One region of the Butyricicoccus sp. OF27-2pH9A genome, then DNA from elsewhere that is predicted to be linked to it. Evidence: riboswitches for the same ligand, from Rfam matches in the RefSeq annotation. Region 1 holds a riboswitch; the other holds the start of a gene.

Region 1 (3,412 bases):
TTTTTTATCCTTTTTCTTCACCGAACGCGCGAACATGACTGATTTATCACCGAATTTCTGCCGCAGCGCGTCAACCGTCTGGTCGAGCTTATGCTGACGGTCGCGCTTCTGGATATCCTCGGCGGCGTCAAACAGCGTAAGCTGCTCGCACGACTGATTTTCCGGCAGCAGATTGGCTGCTGTGACCGAGAGCAGGCGCACCGGCTTGTCCATCGGCCAGTGCCCGAGCAGCAGCTGCATGGACAGGTCGATGAGCGCACGCGTGGAATTGGTAGGCCGCTCAAGCGTTATTTGACGCGAGCGGTTGTGAAATTCCGGGTCGCGGATGCCGAGCTGCACGGTCTGGCACACCATGCCGCGCTTTCGCAAACGTCTGCCGACATTGTCGCACAGCGCCGTGATGCCCATGCGGCATTCGTCCGCGCCGAGCAGATTGTGCGAGAACGTCATGCTGTTGCCGACCGATTTGACCTCTCGTTCCGCGTAAAATGAGCGCACAGGCTCATCGTCCTCGCCTCTGGCGTAACGCAGCAGAAGATCGCCGTTTTTGCCCAGAATGCTGTGGATAAACGCCGGATCGCAGGCGGCAAGCTCGCCGATCGTGCGTACGCCCAGTCGGTTCAGCCGGTCGCTGGCGCGTTTGCCGACATACAGGAGCGTGTTCGCGGGCAAGGTCCACACGCGCTGCTTGAAATTTTCGCGCGAAAAGACCGTCGTGCCATCCGGCTTTTTGTAATCGCTGCCGAGTTTGGCGAACGCGCGGTTGAACGACACGCCGACCGAGATGGTCAGTCCGACCTCCTCGCGCATGCGGCGGCGCAGCTCGTCCGCGATATGCTCGCCGGAGCCGAACAGGTGCATCGAGCCGGTAACATCAAGGAAGGATTCGTCAATGCCGAACGGATCGACAAGATCGGTGTACTGCAGGTACAACTCGTTGCATTTGCGCGAAAACTTCACATATTCGCTCCGATGCGGTGCTACCAGCCGTAAATCCGGGCATTTTCGTTTCGCCTGCCAGATGGTCTCGGCGGTCTGTACGCCGAAGGCTTTGGCCTTCTCGTTCTTGGCGAGAATGATGCCGTGGCGGCTCTCCGGATCACCGCAGACGGCGGTTGGTCCGTCGGCAAGCGACGGGTCGAGCAGCGTTTCCACACTTGCGAAAAACGAGTTGCAGTCGCAGTGCAGAATGGTTCTGTCCATCGGTCATCATCTCCTCCCGAACGAATGTTTGCATCGTATAACTGCATTATATCCGAAAAAAATGTGCTTGACAAGTGGGAGAATGAGGTGCATACTGTATTTGCAAGCAAGGGTGCCGTGATGAGCGGCTGAGAGGGCGAGAGCCTAACCTTTTGAACCTGTTGGTTAGCACCATCGTAGGGAAGCTGTCGCATACACTTGAAATTTTAATGCTCCGGTTTTACCGCATGGTGAGACCGGAGCATTTTTCTTGCGGAAAAGAGGATATTTGCATGAAAGTAAACGGTAACGAACGCGCTGTTCCCGCAGAGGGCACGGTTCTGGCGCTGCTGAAGGAGCTGGGTCACGACCCGCAGCGTGTGGCTGTCGAGAAGAACGGCACCATCATTCCGCGTGCGCAGTTCGCGGAAGAGCAGCTGACCGATGCCGATCATCTGGAAGTCGTATGCTTTGTGGGCGGCGGCTGATATTCTTCGGTTGAAACTACAGTTTCAATCGAGAGGGGACATATCCGCGTTTTACGCAGTATGGCCCAAAGAAATTTGCGCATCGCAAGCGGCACACAAATTTCTTACTGGTATGAAAACCGAGATACATGCTCCCGGTTTTCATAGAAATTGCAATGCAATTTCCGATTAAATGCACGCTGCGCGTGATTACAGGAGAATTCCCATGATTTTAACCAAAGAACAACTGCATGACGCACTGGTGGAACGCCACGGCGCGGATATTCAGGCTAAGCTGGACAAGGCGTGTGTCGGCATTGCGGGTCTGGGCGGGCTTGGCTCCAACCTTGCGATCTTTCTGGCGCGGCTGGGTGTCGGTCATCTCATCCTCGTGGATTTCGATGTGGTGGACATCACCAACCTCAACCGACAGCATTACACGATGAAAGACCTCGGTATTCCGAAAACGCTCGCACTTGTCGAGCAGCTTGAGGCCATCAATCCCTATCTCACTTACGAGACTTACACCGAGCGGGTCGTTCCGTCCAACGTGGAGCGGCTGTTCTCCGGCTGTGATGTGGTCGTGGAGGCGTTCGACAAGCCGGACCAGAAGGCCATGCTGCTCGAGAATCTGCTTACCAGACTGCCGGAAAAGCCGGTCGTATCGGGCAGCGGCATGGCAGGCTACGGCTCAGCGAACCTGATCAAGACCGAAAAACGCTTCGGCCATGTGTATCTCTGCGGTGACGGTACAAGCGATGTAGCCGACGGTCTCGGCTTGATGGCGCCGCGCGTAGCAGTCTGCTCGGCACACGAGGGAACCATGGTGCTGCGTCTGCTCATCGGCGAAACGGAGCCGTAAATAGAAAATGGAGAACGGAAGCCGCAGCTTTCATTCTCCACTCTCCATTATTCTTTCGGCTGATCGGAACCGCAATGTGCACACTTGACAGCTTTGATCGGAATCTCGCTGCAGCAGAATGGGCAGACCTTGGTGGTCGGCTCTGCGGGTGCTTCCGGCTTTTTGCCGAGCGCGGTCAGCTTATTGACTGCCTTGAGCAGACAGAACAGTACGAACGCCATGATCAAAAAGTTGATGATCGAGGTGATGAACGCACCGTACTTCAGCTCGACGCCGCCAATCTTGAGCACGAACGCGCTCAGGTCGGTGCTCCCGGCCGCACCGAGGATCGGGTTAATGAGGTTATCGGTCAGTGAAGTCACAATGCTGGTGAACGCACCGCCGATGATAACACCGATTGCCATGTCCATCACGTTGCCGCGCAGCGCGAAGGCTTTGAATTCTTCGATAAACTTTTTCATTTTTACGTTCCCCCTTCTTATTTATGCTATCAGTTTATACGTTTCCCTTAAATGGGTCAAGAAAAAAGGAGTTTTTCACATGAAAGATACACTTGTAATCGGCGGACACGAGTTCCAGTCCCGCTTTATCCTTGGTTCCGGCAAGTATTCGCTCGACCTGATCAACGCTGCTGTGCAGAATGCAGGCGCACAGATCATCACGCTGGCGCTGCGCCGAGCAAATGAGGGCGGTACGGCTAACATCCTCGACTATATCCCGGAGGGCGTAACGCTGCTGCCGAACACCTCGGGTGCCCGCAATGCCGACGAGGCAGTTCGCATTGCGCGTCTGTCGCGTGCGTGTGGCTGCGGCGATTTCGTCAAGATCGAAATCATGCGCGACAGCAAGTACCTGCTGCCGGACAATCAGGAGACCATCCGCGCGACCGAGATTCTCGCAA
Region 2 (3,412 bases), on a different contig from region 1:
CTGGACAGCGCCAGACGCCATGAACGGGAGCAGCCGGGCTATACGGGCCATTGGTACGACAAGACCAGGTTCCGTATTGACTTTACCATGCAGGGCCAGCCGGACAGCTACGAGGGACGGCAGGACTTTGGCGACGGCGACGGTTCCCTGATCCAGCATATCCGGGGCTACCACGAATACTACGCACAGGATGAAAGCTGGAAAAACCATGTGCTCCACCATGAGGGGCCGGAGGCATGGGAGGCGGACAAGGCCCAGCGGGATATGCTGCTGCATGAGTTCGTCCCATATATGGAGCTGCATTGCAATCTGGCCACTATGGAGCAGGAGGCCCGGCGTCCCCTGCGATCCGGGGAAACCCTGACGCCGGAACAGACCGCTTATTTCAACGCGGTTTTGGACTATGTAAAAGAGTGCCGCCCGCTTCTCAATCAGGGCCAGTACCACTTGCCGGAGCCGCCGCAGCTTGCCGACTTCGACCAGAGCTTGCAGGACTACAAAAAACAGATCGAGGCAGAGCTGGAACAGGAGGCCGCCGCTGCCGGGCTGACGGTGGAGGAATATGTTGCCTCTGACTATGAGGCCCCGGCGCAGCCCAACTTTTCCATCTACCAAGTGCCGCCCGGCCCGGAGGGGCGCGACTTCCGCTATCGTTCCTATGAGGAATTGCAGGCGGATGGGCTTTCGGTGGACAGGAAGAATTACCAGCTTATCTACTCCGCGCCGCTGGACAAGGACATCACACTGGACGAGATTTACCGCCGCTTCAACATGGAACATCCCTCCGATTACAAGGGACATTCCCTCTCGATGGGGGATATTGTGGTGTTCCGGCAGGATGGAAAACAGACCGCCTACTATGTGGACGAGGGGGCCGACTACCGGCAGGTGCCGGAGTTTTTCGCCCAGCTGGAAAAGCAGCTCACGCCGGACGAGTGCATGACCGGCGAACAAATCCAGACGCCGAGAGGCCGTTTCTATCTGACCGACAGGAGCCGGGAACAGATGGAGGCCGCCGGGTATGGATTCCACCACCAGTCGGAGGACGGCAGGTATCTTATTATGGCAAACGGCACAAGAGCCTTTGCCATCCCCGCCCAGCCAGAAAGCCATATCAAGACGGCGGAAATGTCCACCGAGCAGAACTACAACATGATCGACGGCATGATGAACAACGCCCCGTCTATGGAGGAACTGGAAGCAAGGGCAAAAGCCGGGGAACAGATTTCCCTTTTGGATGTGGCCGAGGCAACCAAGGCGGAGGCCAAAAAGCCCAAGCAGACCCAAAAGACAACGCAGAAACAAAAGAAGCCGTCCATCCGGGCGCAGCTTGCCGCCGCCAAGGAGGAGCAGAAAAAGAAGCCCCCGGCGCGGGAAAAATCAAAAGAAATGGAGGTATGAGGAATGTATTTCACCGTGGAAGAAGAAAACCTGATCTGTCTGTACCACAACGCCGACCGCCGCAGGACGGCGGCAAATCTCCGGGCAGCTTTGCCGGACATGGACAAGGAAATGGCAGCGCTGGTCTGCCAGACCGCCGATAAGTTGGACACCATGAGTGACGCCGACTTTGCGGCGCAGCGGTTCCACTTCACAGACGAATAAGCAAAACGCCGGGCGCGGAGGTGTCAAAGCCTCTGCGTCCGGCGCTTCTTTTTTGTCCATTTTTCCGCATTTAGAACCCCGTTTTGAGGGGAACAGGATAACTTTATCCACCTGCCTGCCGACCATGCGGAAAAACCCTTGATTTCCGTGGACTTTTACCGCCCTAAATGCGTAGACTTGACTTTTGGGGACTTCTTAACTATAATAATACTCAAGCAGGGGGACTACCTTGTAGTTGAGAAGGTTAAAACCTGACCCTTTGAACCTGTTGGCTAATACCAACGCAGGGAGCTGAAGAATACAGATTCGTATTTTTTGGACATTCTCTGTTTTGGGAATGTCCTTTTTTAATTGAATAAGATATGATATGTGTTTGCGAGGGAACTGAACAAGTTGAAAAAGGTAAGACCTGACCTCTGGACCTGTCGGCTAATACCGGCGTAGGGAAGCAATTTCTTACGCTCGTATTGCGTCTGAAAGAGCTTCTAATTGTTTTAGAGGCTCTATTTTTTTATCTTAGGAGGATCAAACATGGCATTTATGAAAGACATCTTAACCCACAACATCCCCATTTGGGAAGAATGTGCAGCTACCCCATTTGTGCAGGAAGTGCAAACTGGAAAGCTACCTCTTGAAAAATTCAAGAGATATATGATTCAGGATAGTATCTATCTGAAAAACTATGCCCGCATATACGGAAAGGCAATTTTTCATGCTGCTACATTAAGAGAAATTCAGCTTTACTACTCCATGCTGAACTTTGTAAATGATACGGAATCGGAAGTGCGGCTGGATTATCTAAAGCAATTTTGCATAACAGATGATGATATTGAACTGATCGCCCCTTTGCCTGAAAATCAAAATTACATTGATTTCATGTTTGAGATTGCGTCACATGGAAAGAATGAAGAAATTTTAATGGCGGTTCTTCCCTGTATGCTAAGTTACAGCTATATATTCCGCAAATTGGCGGCTGTTCCTACAAGCAGACAGTCAAGATATTGGGACTTTATCAAAGATTATGCGGATGAACAATATGCAGAAAGCTGCAAAGAATGGTCTGCTTTTGCAGAGCATAAATGTGCCGGGTTATCAGTAGCAAATAAAAAGTATCTGGCTGATATTTTTGAAAAAGCAAGTTTGTTAGAGCTTGCTTTTTGGAAGATGGCCTATCGGAACGAGAGAATGGAGGAAAATGCAAAATGAAAAAAGTATTGTCCATTGCCGGATCAGATTGCAGCGGAGGTGCAGGTATTCAGGCTGATTTGAAAACTTTTTCTGCTCACGGTGTATTTGGAATGAGTGTTATTGTTTCTGTTGTTGCAGAGAACACCAGCCGTGTTATCGACATCCAAGATATTACCCCGGATATGATTGAAAAACAGATTGACGCCGTATTTGAAGATATTGAAGTGGACGCAGTAAAAATCGGTATGCTTTCTACACCAGAATGTATGAAAGCGGTGGCAAAGAAACTATTACAATATAAGCCCCAAAATGTCGTAATCGACCCGGTTATGTATGCCAAAAATGGCTGCCCATTGATGAATCCTACGGCGGTTTCCACCTTGATAGACACAGTAATTCCACTGGCCGATGTACTTACTCCGAATATTCCAGAGGCAGAGAAAATAGCGGATATGCAGATTTCCACAGTTTCGGATATGGAGGCTGCCGCAAGAAAAATATATGCCATGGGTTGTAAGGCGATTGTTGTCAAGGGTGGACATCATATAGGAAATGCTGTTGATGTCCTATTTGATGGAGAAAATTTCTACCATTTTGAAACATCCCGCATTGATACGAA

The links. A riboswitch is a leader RNA that binds a small molecule or an ion and turns the genes downstream of it on or off. The one in region 1 is predicted to bind thiamine pyrophosphate.
Region 2: linked by a shared signal. The riboswitch ahead of PG722_RS01180 (TenA family protein) and the one ahead of thiS (sulfur carrier protein ThiS) in region 1 are both predicted to bind thiamine pyrophosphate.

Annotation. Positions count from the first base shown of each region.
Region 1 is NZ_JAQEXK010000002.1:195,100-198,511, forward strand. Features, by position in the region: gene dinB (DNA polymerase IV) at 1-1,203, opposite strand, end outside; TPP riboswitch at 1,302-1,404, shown strand; gene thiS (sulfur carrier protein ThiS) at 1,476-1,670, shown strand; gene thiF (sulfur carrier protein ThiS adenylyltransferase ThiF) at 1,876-2,511, shown strand; gene mscL (large conductance mechanosensitive channel protein MscL) at 2,559-2,972, opposite strand; gene PG722_RS03005 (thiazole synthase) at 3,052-3,412, shown strand, end outside.
Region 2 is NZ_JAQEXK010000001.1:245,041-248,452, reverse strand. Features, by position in the region: gene PG722_RS01190 (LPD25 domain-containing protein) at 1-1,401, shown strand, start outside; gene PG722_RS01185 (transposon-transfer assisting family protein) at 1,405-1,605, shown strand; TPP riboswitch at 1,813-1,912, shown strand; gene PG722_RS01180 (TenA family protein) at 2,137-2,811, shown strand; gene thiD (bifunctional hydroxymethylpyrimidine kinase/phosphomethylpyrimidine kinase) at 2,808-3,412, shown strand, end outside.